One region of the Arthrobacter nitrophenolicus genome, then DNA from elsewhere that is predicted to be linked to it. Evidence: riboswitches for the same ligand, from Rfam matches in the RefSeq annotation. Region 1 holds a riboswitch; the other holds the start of a gene.
The links. A riboswitch is a leader RNA that binds a small molecule or an ion and turns the genes downstream of it on or off. The one in region 1 is predicted to bind thiamine pyrophosphate.

Region 1 (7,766 bases):
CGGTTCTTGGCGCGGGCGCCGTAGTCGTAGGCCCAGATGATCTCGTTCAGGAAGCATTCCCGGCCGAAGATGGCATCGAGCATCACCTTGGCGTAGTGGACCTCTCGGTAGTCCAGGTGCAGGTACAGCGTCCCGTCCTCCGCCAGCAGGCGCCACGCCTCGACGAGCCGCGGTTCCAGGAAGGACCAGTAGTCGCTGAACGCGTCATCGTAGCGGTGCAGGGCACCTTTGATGGTGTCGTAGGAGCGACCCTTGAAGCCGACGCGGTCGCCGCTGCCCTCGGCATTGGCCACCATCCTGGTTTCCTGGCGCCGCTGTGGCCTGCCTGTATTGAAGGGCGGATCCACATAAATCAGTGTGAAGGCGCCGTCCGGCAGCGTGGGGAGGTACTCCGCGTTGTCCGCGTGCACCACCAGGCTGCCGCCGTCCGGCGCCCAAACAGTGTCAGTCATCGGGGCAGTTAGCCCTCGGCGCCCGGCTGTGTGCCCTTGTCAGTGCCGGCAACCACTTCGCCGTTGCGGCGCCGGGTGCGGGTACGGGTGCGGCGCGCACGCGTGGGCTGCTCGCCGTCGTTCTGTCCGGCCTCGCCGGCAGGCGCAGATGCGGCCGCCGGGCCTGACGTACGACGGCGGCGCTCACCGGAGCGGCCTGCGGACTCGCCGCCGCGGCCATCTTCGCGGCTGCCGGAATCCCGGCGTCCACGGCCGGCGCGTTCACGGCCGTCCCCGCGGCCGCCGCGGCTGCTGTTCTTCTTCCCGGTTTCGCCCAGGTCTTCGAGGATCTCGGCGTCCACACCGGCCAGGGTGCGCTTGTCCCGCGGGAGGCGGCCCTTGGTGCCCTCGGGAATGTCCAGGTCCGTGAAGAGGTGGGGCGAGGAGGAGTAGGTTTCCACCGGCTCGGGAACGTTGAGGCCCAGGGCCTTGTTGATCAGGGCCCAGCGGGGAACGTCGTCCCAGTCCACGAAGGTGACGGCCGTCCCCTTGTTGCCGGCGCGGCCGGTGCGGCCCACCCGGTGCAGGTAGATCTTTTCGTCTTCGACGCACTGGTAGTTGATGACGTGCGTGACGTCCTCCACGTCGATGCCGCGGGCCGCGACGTCGGTGGCCACCAGGACGTCCACCTTGTTGTTGCGGAAGGCGCGCAGGGCCTGCTCCCGGGCACCCTGGCCCAGGTCGCCGTGGATGGCGGCGGCGGCGAACCCGCGGTCCACCAGTTCCTCTGCCACCTTCGCGGCGGTGCGCTTGGTCTTGGTGAAGATGATGGTGCGGCCGCGGCCCCTGGCCTGCAGGATGCGGGCCACCACCTCGGTCTTGTCCATGCTGTGCGCACGGTAGATGAGCTGCCGGATGTCGCGCTTGGTCAGGCCCTCGTCGTCCGGGTCTGCGGCGCGGATGTGGGTGGGCTGGGTCATGTAGCGCCGTGCCATGGCGATGACCGGGCCGGGCATGGTGGCGGAGAACAGCAGCGTCTGCCGGACAGCGGGGGTGGCCGCGATCAGGGTCTCGACGTCGGGCAGGAACCCGAGGTCCAGCATTTCGTCGGCCTCGTCCAGGACCACGATCTTGACGTTCTTGAGGCTCAGGTGCTTCTGCTTGTACAGGTCGATGAGGCGCCCGGGGGTGCCCACCACAACCTCCACGCCCTGCTTCAGCGCTTCCACCTGCGGCTCGTAGGCGCGGCCGCCGTAGATGGTGGCGATGCGGGCGTTGCGTTTGCGGGATGCGGTCTGCAGGTCATTGGCCACCTGCACTGCCAGTTCGCGGGTGGGGACGATCACCAGGGCCTGCGGTGCGCCCGGTACGGCGAGCTTCGCGTAGCCTGGGTCGTCCTGGCCGATGACGCGCTGCAGGGCGGGAATGCCGAAGCCGAGGGTCTTGCCGGTGCCGGTCTTGGCCTGTCCGATGATGTCGTGGCCGGACAATGCCACCGGCAGGGTCATGGCCTGGATGGGGAAGGGGTGCGTGATGCCGGCGTCGGCCAGCGATTCCACGATGTCCTCGCGGACGTTGTAGTCGGCGAAGGACTTTTCCGCGATTTCGTGCGGCTTCTCGTCCGAGATGATGGTCTCTTCCGGCTCAATGGTCTCGGTGCCGGTCTCGTCCGTCAGAAGCTGGTGGGTATGCAATTCACTCACAGGGAGTTTCCTTATTCATTTGGGCATTGGCGCTGCCTGCTCAACGGGCCGGCCGGCAGGCCGGTCCGGAGCACGCTCGGGCGCACAAGCAATTCCAGTGGAAGCCGATCGCGGGCTATCTAAATGCTGGCACTGGTGACCAGCGGGCAAATCTCAAGATCGCGTAGGGGCGGGCTTGTTGGTTTCAAATCAAGGAAATCAACGACCGGGCATCCATTTCTACTTCTCCAGTCTAGCCGTACAAGGCCGCAATACCGGCTTTTGCACCCCCGGAGGCGGGTATGCGGGCCCGCAGCGGACCTCAGCCGACCAGTTCGAAGTGGACCTCACGGGTTGCGATGTTGGACGAAAGCAGGCGGACGCGGACCTTGGTGCCGGACTCCAGGTCGCCTGCGCAGCGGGCCGTGACGGCAGGTTCAGCCACCTGGATGATGCCGGAACCGCCATTGCCGTTGCCGTTCTTGCCGTTTCCGTTCCTGCCGATTCCGTTCCTGCCGTTGTTGCCATTGCCGTTGTCTTTTTGCGGCTTCGACCCGGAGATCACGATGGCATCAAACTCCTGGCCAATGTGGTTGACCAGCAGCGCGGCCTCCACGGTGTCCAGCGCCATCCGCTCCATCCGGGACGCCAGCTGGTCCGATCCCGCCATGATCTCGGGAAGCGACGGAAGGGCCTCACGCGCCCAGCCGGGAACGTTGCCGCCATTGCTGAGGGCCTCGCAGATCACCAGCACGAAGCGGTCCACCAGCCGCCGCAGGGGAGCGGTGGTGTGCGCGTAGGCCGCACCGATGGCGGCCTGGATGGCGGCCTCCGGGACGCTGCCGTCAAAAGCTGTATAGGAGGCGCCGCGGAACAGCATCCCCGCCGAGTGCATGATGGCGAGCTGCCGCGGTTCGGTCGGGTCCAGGCTGCGCAAGTACTCGCCATAGCTGACCTCGCCGTCCCACGGCTTTCCCAGCGCCTCGGTCTGGAGTTTGAAGTGGTTCAGGGAGCGTTCGTCCGGCGCGGGCATGGTCCGGAGGATGCCCACTTGCCCGTCCAGCATGATCTGCGCAGCGGCCATGCCCGTCATCAGCGAGATCTGCGCGTTCCAGTCCTCCACGGGCAGCTGCGGCGCGGCAGCGATGCGGTAGCCACCGTCGGGGAGCTGGACGATCTCCTGCTCCGGCATGTTCAGGCTGGCGCCGTCACGGGCACGTTCCAGCTCCACGCGCTTGAGCCCAACCTCTTTCAGCAGCTGCAGGACTGGGGATGCGCCGCCTGCGTCCAGTTGGGCCTGCGCGCCTCTGTAGCTCAGCTTGGCGCGGCTGCGCATCCGTGCCCGCCTGACGGAGGCCGAGGTGACATCGGCGTTGCCGTCCAGGCGGAAGTCCCAGACGAAGGCCGGGCACTCCTGGCCGGGCAGCAGGCTCCCTGCCCCTTCGCTGATGACCTCCGGATGCAGCGGAATCCGGCCGTCGGGGGCATAGAAGGTCTGCCCGCGGCGGCGCGTTTCCTGGTCCAGCGGTCCGCCCGGCTTCACGAACGCCGGAACGTCGGCGATGGCGTACAGCACGTGGTAGCCGCCGCCGTCGGCCTCTATGAACAACGCCTGGTCCAAATCCGTAGACGATGCCGGATCGATGGTGACGAAATCGACGCCGGTCAGGTCATGGGACGGAAGCTCCAGCGCAGCCACGGCCGCCTCGGCGTCACGGACCGCATGCTCGGGGTACGGCCCGGGAAGCTCGAGCTCGCTCCGCAGCGCGCCCAGGGCCTCTTCCAGCGCATTGTTGTGCTCGTGGACGTTGGGAGCCAGCCGATGGTGTGACACGAAAATCAGCCTAGCCCGAAGACCGCCGATTATGCAGGCCATCGGCGGGATGGACGGCAGGGCCGTGTTGCCCCGCGGACAGTTCAGGACCCGCCAGTTCAGGACCCGCCAGTTCAGGAGCCGGCAGCATCCAGAGCGGCCAGGAGTGAGGCCGCCGCTGCGGCGGGGTCCGCCGCTTCGGTGATGGCCCGCACCACCACAATCCTCCGGGCTCCCGCTGCCACCACCTCGCTGACGTTGGAGTGGTCGATGCCGCCGATGGCGAACCACGGCACCTCGTTAGCGGCTTTGGCGGTGGCTGCCGCAGCGTATTTCACCAGGTCGGGTCCCACGGCGGCCCGACCCGGTTTGGTGGGGGTGGCCCAGACCGGCCCCACGCAGAAGTAGTCCAGCCCGGCAGGTCCGGCCGTGGCAACGAGGGCCGCATCCACCTGGTCCGGAGTGTGGCTGGAGAGTCCAATGGCGGCGTTGCCGTTCAGCAAGGTGCGGGCCGCGGGCAGGGGGAGGTCCTTTTGGCCGATGTGGAACACCGGAGCGCCGGACAACACGGCGATGTCGGCGCGGTCGTTCACTGCCCACAGCCTGCCATGGCGCTGCGCGGCTTCCTTCAGGACGGCCAGCAGTTCCAGTTCCTCGGCAGCCTCGATGGCCTTGTCGCGGAGCTGGATGATATCCACTCCGCCGGCGAACGCGGCATCCACGAACTCCGCGAAGTCGCCGCGGTCACGGCGGGCGTCAGTACAGAGGTAGAGGCGGGCAGTCTTGAGCCCGGCGGTTCCCCCGGCGGTGGTGAAGGCATCGGTTGCGGAGGCGCCGGCAGCGGCAGGGGAGTGGGACACATTCATGGCTGCAAGCCTAGTTCCTCTACACTTGCCTCGTACTGCGGGAGCCTGCGGCAGCTGTCATAAAGCGCCGGGCTGAGAGGGCGTCAGAGCCGACCGCTTGACCTGATCCGGGTAATGCCGGCGTAGGGAAGGAGACACATGGGCACCCCCAACACGGCACCCCCGCAACCCACCAACGGCACCGCCAGGGCCGACGTCGCGGTCATTGGCGGCGGAGTTGTGGGCCACGTGATCGCCTGGGAGGCACTGCGCTCGGGCCGCAGCGTCGCGCTGATCGATGACGCACCCGGCAGCGGCGCCAGCTGGGCCGCCGCAGGGATGCTGGCGCCGGTGAGCGAGCTGCACTACCAGGAAGAGGACCTCCTCGACCTGATGCTCGCATCCTCGGCCCGGTGGCCCGGTTTTATCGCCGACCTGGCCGCTGCGTCCGGCGAAAGGACCGGATACCTGACGACGCCGACCCTCGCCGTGGGTGCCGACGCCGCCGACCGCCGGGCCTTGATGGATTTGCGCGCGGTCCAGCAGGCCAACGGCCTGGCTGTTGAGCCTTTGACCGTCCGCGAGGCGCGGCGGCGGGAACCGTTGCTGAGCCCCGCCATCGCCTGCGCACTTGACACCCCCGCCGACCACCAGGTGGATCCCAGGCGCCTGGTGTCCTGCCTTCGCAACGCCCTGGCGGGGGAAACTGCCCGCAGCGGCCGCGCAGCTGCGGGTGCAGTGGATGGGTATGCCGTGCCGGACAGGGCCGTTGGACTGCTGTGGGCTGATGGCACTGTTGCGGGAGTCCGGCTTGCCGGCGGCGGTACAGTCCTGGCCGGAGAAACCGTGGTGGCCAACGGACTGGATGCCGCTGCGCTGGCGGACCTGCCTGAGGGCCTGCACCTGCCGCTGCGGCCGGTGCACGGGGACATCCTCCGGCTCGCCGTACCGCAGCACCTCCAGCCGCTGGTCACGGCCACCGTACGCGGACTGGTCCGCGGTGTACCCGTGTACATCGTCCCCCGGGAGGACGGGACGGTGGTGATCGGAGCCACCCAGCGTGAGGATGCCCCCGCCAGGGGCGTTGCAGCCCCACAAGCTGCCCGGTCCGCTGCCGGAACGGTATCCGCCGGCGGTGTCCACCAGCTCCTCCGGGACGCGCAGGTCCTGGTCCCCGCCGTCGCCGAGCTGGAATTGCTGGAGTGTACGGCGCGGGCCCGGCCGGCGACCCCGGACAACGCCCCGCTCCTGGGCAGGGTGCCCGCCGCTCCAGGCTCCATCCCGGGCGGGCACATCGCGGGCCTGGTCATCGCCACCGGATTCTTCCGGCACGGCGTCCTCCTGTCACCCGCAGCCGGTGCCATCTGCCGGGACCTGATGGACGGCACAACGGACCCCCGCTGGGAGCCGTTCAACCCTGGCCGCTTCTCCGGCCGCGAATCCTCCGCTGCAAGCGTCAACATCAAGGAGACAGCATGAACATCACCCTGAACGGAAACCACCATACGGTGGCTGAGGGGGCGTCCATCACCACGCTCGTCAGCCAGGTCACCGGCCGCACCGTGGGGGCTGACGGCCAGGCCAACGACGGGAACAGGCTGGGCGTCGCCGTGGCGCACAACGCACAGGTGGTTCCCCGGAGCCAATGGTTCTCAACGGCGCTCGCCGACGGTGACGACGTCGAGCTTGTCACGGCAGTGCAGGGAGGCTGACACCATGACGGAATCCACCACCCTGACCTCCACGGCTGCACCCGGCCTGGATGATGTCCTGGTCATCGACGGCGTCCCCCTGGCGTCCCGGCTCATCATGGGAACCGGCGGCGCCCCGAGCCTGGACGGGCTTGGCGCGGCGCTCCTCGCCTCCGGCACGTCCCTGACCACCGTGGCGATGCGGCGCTACTCCACTGCGGAAACGGGCTCGCTGTTTCAGCTCCTGGTGGACCACGGCATCCGGGTCCTGCCGAACACCGCCGGATGCTTCACCGCCCGGGACGCCGTCCTCACCGCCGAACTCGCCCGCGAAGCGCTGGAAACGGACTGGGTGAAGCTCGAAGTCATTGCCGACGAACACACGCTCCTTCCCGACGCCGTCGAGCTGGTGGAGGCCACCGAACAGCTGGTCAACCGCGGCTTCAAGGTGTTTGCGTACACCAACGACGACCCCGTCCTGGCGCTGCGGCTGGAGAACCTCGGCGCCACCGCCGTGATGCCGCTGGGGGCTCCCATCGGCACGGGGCTGGGAATCCTGAACCCGCACAACATTGAGCTCATCGTCTCCCGCGCCTCGGTCCCGGTGGTCCTGGATGCCGGGATCGGTACGGCCTCCGACGCTGCCCTTGCCATGGAGCTCGGCTGCGATGCCGTGCTGCTGGCCACGGCGGTGACCCGCGCACAGAACCCGGCCCTGATGGGGGAGGCATTCAAACACGCCGTCATCGCCGGTAGGCTGGCGAAAGCGGCGGGCCGCATTCCCCGCCGCGAACACGCGCTGGCATCGTCGGCAATGGAAGGCCGGGCCGAGTTCCTCTAGCCCGGCACACGCCGGTTGATGCCCCTGGACCAAGGAGTAGCAGTGGCCGGCAAAGATGCCCTTCCCCGGGAACAGATCGACCAGGCCCTGGCAGGGCTGCCCGGCTGGCGGTACCACGACGGCGGCCTGGTCACCGTCTTCAAGACGCCGACGGCGGCTGCCGCACTCGAGCTGATTGCCGCCGTCGGACGCCTTGCTGAGGAACAGAACCACCACCCGGACCTGGACTGGCGCTACAACCGCGTCTTCATCCGCTACTCGTCGCACGACGCAGGCGGGCAGGTGACAGAACGGGACCTCGCCGCCGCGGCAGGAGCGAGCGAGGCTGCGGCCGCCGTCGGGGCGAATGCGGAACCCTCGCGCTACCCGTCCGGAAACTAGTCATCCGTTAAGCGAAGGTGGCCGCCGCCCCGGAGGGCGGCGGCCACGCGCGTTTGCGGGTTGTTCCTCTGCTAGCGGCGAA
Region 2 (7,766 bases), 1.2 Mb from region 1:
GTGCGGCCACCGGGTACCGGGCGGGCAGGGACTGCAGGCCTGTCAGGTCCATGGTGAAGCAGAATTCCCCGTTGCCTACGGAAATGGGGCTGCGGGGATCAATGGTGCGCTGCTCCACGTTGTGGCGGCGCACCAGGGTTTCGCGGTCGATGACTGCCTGTTGGCTGTGCAAGTGCGCACGCTCCTCGGATCAGAAAACGCTTTCCGAGAATCCATCCTTGTGCGCTGCCCCGTGGGTGTCAACCACGTGGGTCCGTCCGGAACTTGATCATTTTGTGGGTGCCGTCGCAGTAAGGCTTGATCGCTGAAGCCCCGCACCGGCACAGGGCCACCGTCTTCCGTTCGCGGGGGACCGGCTCTCCTGAGGGCGTGACGATCTCGAAGTCCCCCCGCACGATGAGTGGCCCGTCCGGGCACACCACGATGGAACTCTCGGGCTGGTCCTGGTCCATGGCGGCTCCTCCGCCTGCAGGGGCGGTCATGCTGCCACGGGCATTGCCGCCCTGAGCGAGGAGCGGCCGTTTTCCCAGGACTCAAGAAGGTGGGCGGAAAGCCTGATGTCAATGGCCATGACCGCCGTTGCCCCGAACAGGACGTCATCCAGCAGTTCCGGCTCGGCTTCCACCAGCCCGCCGGCAAGGTCGCGGCCCGCGATCTGCTCGTGGACCGCATCGGCTTCCACATGTTCGTCGAAGTAGTGGGTGACGCCGGCATCGAAGCCGTGGCGGCGGAAGCCGTTGCCGTAGAACCGGTTGGGCTGCGAAGACGTCATCTCATAAATGGCCAGGTGCCCGATGATGGCGCCGCGGAGGCGCCGGTTCAGCCCGCACAGGGACATCAGGTTGACGGCCGCCAGGGAAACCGCCGGAACGGTATCGACGTACGCGCCGTAGGAGTCATCCATCCCCAGCCCCCGCATGGTCCGGGCGAACAGGGCGCTGTGCATCCGGTCCGGACGTCCGCCGCCGTACTCGTCCGCCTGGATTTCCACCAGCGCCGCCTTGGCCCGGCCGCTGAGGCGGGGGATCGCCCACGTGTGCGGATCCGCCTCCTTCAGCTGGTACACGGACTTATGGATCAGGAACTCCTTGAGCTGGTCAAGGCTGGCCTTCCTGGCCACATAGCGGGAGACGCTGGGGCCGGTGTCCCTGCCGGCAAGGCCGAACAGCACATCTGCCACTGCGTCGCTGGTGAGGTCGGCGGCAGCCGGAAGGTCCAGCTCTCCGGCGGCGTCGCCGGCTGCCGCGCGAAGGGCCGCCTCAAACGGCTTTTCCAGGGCCTGACGGACCTGGATCAGCCCGGCATCCCATTCCCACTCGTCCGTGACGCCGTCGAGGCCGGAGTAGTGCAGTTCGTACAGGCAGAAGAGGGCCAGCTGGGCATCGTCGTCGCCGATGATGTCCGCAGTTTCCGCCAGCCGGTTCAAGGTGAGCTCCCGCAGCCCGGCCAGGGCTTCGGCCGGGCCCGCCGGCGCACCCGCCAGGACGTCGAGCAGCATGCCGCTGATGGGGCCTCGGGGTTCCGGGATTCGCATGGGATGCTCCTTGGTTTCGGGTTGTGGCGGTGCCGTCTGCGCTGGCGGCAGGTGGGTCAGGTCAGGATTTCCGGCTGCCCGCCGGGGTGGTCCGTGGCGAGAGGAGGACGGCAATGACGATCATGGCCAGCCCCAGAATGAGGTGGAGCCAGTTGTCCGCATAGTTTTCGGGGATGAAGTTGGCGGGGGTCTCGTCCCCGATGAGCAGGCCGTACAGCCACAGGACCAGGTAGATGACGCCGCCGTACGTGAGGAAGTTCCGGGCCTGCCGGTGGGTGCGTGCCATGAACAGTCCGGCGGCGCCGAACAGGAGGTGGACAAGGTTGTGGAGGACGGACACCTGGAATATGCCCAGCAGCAGGGCCCCCGAGCCGGGTCCGGCGAAGCCAAGGGAGCCATAGTTGCTGGTAATGCCCGGAACGAACCCAAGGGTGCCGGCGAACAGGAAGACGCCGGCAACGCCCAGCGCGGACCACTGCAGTGCGGTCCGGACGCCGGGTGGACGGGTGCTGACTGCCATGTCCTGGACTCCTCGTACGCGGTGGAAACAACATAGTAAGCATGATTACTAATAAAAGCTAAGCAAGCTTGGTTTCCGCGCCCGGAGCTAAGGCCGGTCAGGATGTTCCCGTCAGGCCGGTCCGGTCCAGGTGTAGGGGTTCGGGTGGTGCCCGCCGCTGCGGGCCTGGTCGTACCCCTGCTGCCATGCCTTGCCGACGGCGGACACCAGCTCGGCCAGCAGGGGATAGTAGGGATGGTCCGGGCCGATAAAGATCATCTCGTCCTCCGCCCTGTCCACCGCCGCCCGGACGGGGTTGTCAGCGGGATTGCCGGTCATGGTGCCCCGTCAGCCCCGGCGGACCGCAACACCTCACGCATGGCCTCCACCACCAGGTCATGGTCCTGCACCTGCGGCAGTCCGGATACGGTGACGGTGGCAACTGCCCCCACCCCCGTTACGTAAACGGGGATAGAGCCGCCGTGGGCCGCATAGCGGCTCTGGTCGAACCAGCCTTCGTCCTCGATCCGGCCTCCGCGCAGGCGCCCGCGAAGCCCTACCAGCAGGGAGGGCACCTCGTACCGCGCAGCGGTCCGTTGCTTCGCCCGGATCCAGTGCTCGTTGTCCGGCGTGGCGCCCGGCAGTGCCACATGGAACAGCACCTGTTCACCCTTGGTGATGTCGATCGCGATGGGCAGGCTGCGCTCCTTGCCCAGCTCCACCAGGAGGAGGCCAAGGTTGAGCGCGTCATCCATCGAGAAGCCCGGGAACTGGAGTTCGTGGATTTCACCCTCGATGCGGCCGATGAGGGCCTGCAGGGATCCCTCCGGCTGGGCGTCCTCGGAGTCCGGGTCGAACTCGGTCACATGCGGCTCATTGGCGGTCATGGCCCACAATCTACCCCTGTCCAGGTGTAAACTGGACCACGCCCAACAGGGCAATCCAACGCATCATCCAAGCAAGCAACACATAACGACAGGGGAGCGCCGCCGTCGGACCTGGCAAGGCCGGGAACCGCAGGTGGGCGCTGAGAGTGCGGACAGCCGCAGACCCTCGAACCTGATCCGGTTAGTACCGGCGCAAGGGAGTCGAGTTCTCGAAGTCCGGCAGCGGCGAAGTGCCGACTGCCGTGCTTTCCCCTCCTGTTTCCCAGGAGGATTCCATGAGCACTGCAGCAATCAAGAAGACCACCAGCAAGTCCTGGCGCGTCGTGGACATCGTGGTGGCGGCCCTGATCGCCATCGCCGGCGGCGTCATCTTCTGGGCCTGGTCCCAGGGCGCGGCCGCGGTGTCCGGCCCCATGAACGCCGTCTACCCGCCCCTGACCGGCCTGATCGCCGGCGGCTGGATGATCCCGGCCGTGCTGGGCATGCTGATCATCCGCAAGCCCGGCGCAGCCCTGTTCTGCGAGACGGTCGCAGCCACCGGTGAGCTCCTTATGGGCTCGCAGTACGGCGCGTCCGTGCTGTTCTCCGGCTTCGTCCAGGGCCTTGGCGCCGAAATCATCTTCGCGATCTTTGTCTACAAGAAGTTCAACCTGCCGGTGGCGCTGCTGGCAGGTGCTGCCGCAGGCCTGTTCTGCGGCCTGAACGACTCCTTCGCCCCGTGGGGATGGAACATCGCGTACGCCGGCGGCGACAAGCTGGCCTACATCATCTTTACCGCCATCTCCGGCGCGATCATCGCCGGTGCCCTGTCCTGGATCGCCACCCGCGGCCTGGCCAGGACCGGCGTCCTGAGCTCCTTCGCTTCCCGCAAGGCGGCAACGGAGCCCGTCTTCTCCTGATGCAGGCACCCAACCACCACGGCGCGGCCGGGGCGGTGCGGCCGGCCGCAGTCACGGCGCGTGGCTGGGGCTGGCGGCACGCCGGGCGCGCCAAGCCCGCCGTCCACGCCCTTGACCTGGACATTCTGCCGGGGGAGCGCGTCCTGCTGCTCGGACCCTCGGGCGCAGGCAAGTCCACGCTCCTGCATGCCCTCGCGGGGGTCCTGGGCGACGTGAACGACGACGGCGAGGCCGGCGATTCCGACGAGTCCGGTTCGCTCCTGGTCGACGGCGGGTCCCCCCGCGGCCAGCGCGGCCGTGCCGGCCTGATGCAGCAGGACCCCGAAACCCAGGTGGTCCTCTCCAGGGTCGGGGACGACGTCGCCTTCGGCGCCGAGAACCTCGCCGTGCCCCGCGACGCCATCTGGACTCGCGTGCACGAGGCGCTTGCCGACGTCGGGCTGTCCCACCTGCCGCTGGACCATCCGACGTCGGCGCTGTCCGGCGGGCAGAAACAGCGGCTTGCGCTGGCAGGCATCCTGGCGATGCGGCCCGGGCTGATCCTGCTGGACGAACCCACGGCCAACCTTGACCCGGCAGGTGTGCTGGAGGTCCGGGACGCCGTGGCACGCTGCCTGGACAAAACCGGGGCCACGCTGGTGGTGGTGGAGCACCGGGTGTCGGTATGGAAGGACCTGGTGGACCGGATCGTAGTCCTGCGGCCGGGCTCTGCCGCCGACCCCGCTGTCCTCCTCGACGGTCCGCCGGACCGGGTCCTGGACGAGGCCCGCACCATGCTGGCGGCCGCCGGCGTATGGGTGCCCGGCTACGTTCCGGCCACCCGTCCCCGCGCGGGCGACGCCCGGCCGGGCGCCGGAGACCTGCTGCTGGCAGCGGAAAAAACGGCTGTGTCCCGGGAACGCCCGCGCCGCAGCGGGTTCCGGAAAATCCCGCCGGTTCCGGTGCAGGAAGACATCACCGCGCAGGTGCGGGCCGGGCAGGCGCTTGCCATCACCGGGCCCAACGGCGCCGGAAAGTCCACCTTTGCCCTGACCCTCGCGGGCCTGCTGGAGCCGGTCACGGGCAAAATCTCCGCAACAACAAACCTCAGCCGGGACGCCGGAATCGACCCCTTCCGCTGGAAGGCCGAGCAGCTGATCGAGCGGATCGGTACGGTGTTCCAGGAACCGGAGCACCAGTTCGTCACCGGCAGGGTGCGCGATGAACTGCTGTTTGGCCCGCGCCACCTGGGACATGGCGAGGACCGCGTTGACGAGCTGCTGGAACGGCTGAGGCTCACGCCGCTGGTGGACGCCAATCCCTACACCCTTTCCGGCGGGGAAAAGCGGCGGCTCTCGGTGGCCACCGTCCTGGCGGCCAGCCCGCAGGTCCTGGTCCTGGACGAGCCCACGTTCGGCCAGGACGCCAACACCTGGGCCGAACTGGCGTCCTTCCTCTCGGAGCTCCTGGACTCCGGAACGGCCGTGGTATCAGTGACCCACGATGCCGAGTTCACCGCCGCCCTGGGCGGAACCGAACTGAAGCTGGCGGCGGCGGAGAAGGTGGCCCTGTGAGAAAAGGTGGCGCTGTGAGAAAGGCTGACCTGTGAGGCAGGAACTGCACCTGCGCGGCAACAACGCCCTGCTGACCCGCGCCAACCCGCTCAGCAAGCTGGCCGCCGTCATCCTGATCACTGTGGTCCTGGCACTCTCCATCGACTGGGTGTCCGCCACGGTGGCGCTGGCCTTCGAAGTCCTGCTGTTCCCGCTTGCAGGGCTCACGCCCACGCTGCTCTGGCAGCGCGGCTGGCCGCTGATCCTTGCCGCCGCCGTGGGCGGCTGGAGCACCTCTATCCTGGCGCCGGACAGCGGACGGACGCTGATCGACGTCGGCATCTGGACCATGAGCGAAGGGTCCCTGGAGACGGGACTCGGGTTCATGCTCCGCGGCCTGGCCATCGCGCTGCCGGCGGTGCTGCTGATGAGCTGCACCGATCCGACGGACCTGGCAGACGCGCTGGCCCAGAAGGCGCGCCTGCCGCACCGGTTCGTGCTCGGCACGCTGGCCGCCATGCGCCTGGTGGGCATGCTGGCTGAGGAGTGGCAGACCATTGGCATGGCGCGGCGCGCACGGGGCGTGGGGTCACGGGGCAGCGTCCTGCAACGGGTGAAAGCCACGCTGGGGCAAAGCTTCGGCCTCCTGGTGCAGGCCATCCGGCGGGCGTCGAGGCTGGCAGTCACCATGGAGGCGCGCGGATTCGGCGGCGGGACCCGCACCTGGGCCCGCGCCTCAACGTACAGCGTGCTGGATGCGTGGGTGCTGGCGGGCGGGCTGCTCATGGCAGGACTCGCCGTGGTGGCCGCCGTGTCTGCCGGCACCTGGAACATGGTGTGGCTGGGAGGCTAGGGTTCCTGGGTGCACGAGTGGTTGTAGTCGAAGCCCCGCGCCACGAACTGGGTGAGGACCACCTTGCCGCCGCCCGTTAGCGGTTCCTTGAGGCATGCCCCGGCGGCCCGGTACGCGTTGCGGGCGCCAGCCAGCCAGCTCGGCAACGGGTACAGGTTACTGGTGCTGCTGACGCTGCCCACGATCCGGCCCCACTGCAGGGACGTGGAGTAGATGCCTACTCCCTTGACATTGATGCTGTGGAAGAAGTCCGTCATGCCCTCCAGGACCGCGCGGTTGGCGTCCTTGTCGCCGGACCAGCTGTTTTCGGTCTCCACATCCAGCCACCACACATAGTCGGCGGGGTTGCTGATGCCGCGGATGTAGGCGTCGTCGTAGGCCTTGGCCCAGCCGTACATGTAGGCGCAGGCCTTGCCGTAGTTGCCCTCCCTGCAGGGGCCGTAGGGGTTGTGGACCTGCCGGCCGATGGGGTATTCGTCGCTGTCCGGCCACCAGGACCCGGAGCTGCCCGGGTTCGCGGTATTGACGTACAGCGACACAGCCGGCTGGCCGGGCAAACCGGGGGAGGAGGCTGCCCACTCAAGCTGTTCCGCCAGGCAGGGGTTGGTGTTGTTCGCGAGGCCGTTGTTGACGCCGACGATGCCGAACGCCTGCCCCTTCGGCAGCTCCCTGTCGCATTGCGGCCAGGACACATCATTGCCGAGCAGCGCCTGGCCGCCCTCGCCCGGCGAGGGCGCCGCAGAAACAGGACCCGCTACAGCCAGCAGCACGGCTGCCGCCAGCAGCCAGGCAAGCCTGAGCGGGAACGGACGGGCATGGGGCCGGAACATTGCGCCTTTCGTTATTGCCAGAGAAGGAATGTTCCCTCCAAGTCTCCCGCCGTGGCGGCGGCGGAACAAGCATCGGATGCTCAAGAATGAAGGCTGATCCATCAAGATCTCTATCGCATATATCGGGTACTAAAGCGCTTGTGAGGGCCGTTACGTGCCTGTAATGAGGGGGAATAACTCATTTATGATATATTTTTGCCATGACGCAGGAAACCGCTGAGCACGTTGCCGCCATGCTGAGGGACGCCCGGAATGAGAAGGGCTGGACCCAGGGCCAGTTGGCCGCCGAACTGGGAACCAGCCAGAGCGCGGTGGCCCGGATGGAGCAGGGAAAGCAAAACCTGAGCCTGAAAATGATCCAGCGCCTGGAAAGCATCTTCGACCGGAGCATCGTCAACGTTGGCAAGCCGCAGATGACGCACCTGCGCGTGGAGGGCGGACGGACCCTGTCCGGCGCCGTCGACGTGAACAGCAGCAAGAACGCCGGCGTCGCCCTGCTCTGTGCCAGCCTGATCAACCGCGGCACTACCGTGCTCCGCCGCCTGGCCAGGATTGAGGAAGTCAACCGGATCGTTGAGGTCCTGACCAGCATTGGCGTGGAGTGCACCTGGCTGAATGACACTGACCTGAGGCTCCGCCGGCCGGCCGTCCTGGACCTTGACGCGATGGATGTGGATGCCGCCCGCCGCACCCGCAGCGTGATCATGCTGCTGGGACCGTTGCTGGACGAGA

Region 2: another riboswitch for thiamine pyrophosphate. It lies ahead of ACJJV6_RS06630 (ECF transporter S component); the one in region 1 lies ahead of thiO (glycine oxidase ThiO).

The regions. Positions count from the first base shown of each region.
Region 1 is NZ_CP174504.1:229,877-237,642, reverse strand. It holds gene ACJJV6_RS01055 (site-specific DNA-methyltransferase) at 1-452, opposite strand, end outside; gene ACJJV6_RS01050 (DEAD/DEAH box helicase) at 461-2,134, opposite strand; gene ACJJV6_RS01045 (RNB domain-containing ribonuclease) at 2,436-3,947, opposite strand; gene thiE (thiamine phosphate synthase) at 4,061-4,792, opposite strand; TPP riboswitch at 4,820-4,938, shown strand; gene thiO (glycine oxidase ThiO) at 4,931-6,250, shown strand; gene thiS (sulfur carrier protein ThiS) at 6,247-6,483, shown strand; gene ACJJV6_RS01025 (thiazole synthase) at 6,488-7,303, shown strand; gene ACJJV6_RS01020 (4a-hydroxytetrahydrobiopterin dehydratase) at 7,346-7,684, shown strand; gene ACJJV6_RS01015 (hypothetical protein) at 7,756-7,766, opposite strand, start outside.
Region 2 is NZ_CP174504.1:1,400,954-1,408,719, reverse strand. It holds partial or broken gene ACJJV6_RS06660 (hypothetical protein) at 1-172, opposite strand, end outside; gene ACJJV6_RS06655 (CDGSH iron-sulfur domain-containing protein) at 240-452, opposite strand; gene ACJJV6_RS06650 (iron-containing redox enzyme family protein) at 479-1,534, opposite strand; gene ACJJV6_RS06645 (DUF4383 domain-containing protein) at 1,596-2,054, opposite strand; gene ACJJV6_RS06640 (hypothetical protein) at 2,166-2,372, opposite strand; gene ACJJV6_RS06635 (heme-degrading domain-containing protein) at 2,369-2,920, opposite strand; TPP riboswitch at 3,001-3,137, shown strand; gene ACJJV6_RS06630 (ECF transporter S component) at 3,196-3,819, shown strand; gene ACJJV6_RS06625 (ABC transporter ATP-binding protein) at 3,819-5,372, shown strand; gene ACJJV6_RS06620 (energy-coupling factor transporter transmembrane component T family protein) at 5,404-6,204, shown strand; gene ACJJV6_RS06615 (hypothetical protein) at 6,201-7,034, opposite strand; gene ACJJV6_RS06610 (UDP-N-acetylglucosamine 1-carboxyvinyltransferase) at 7,235-7,766, shown strand, end outside.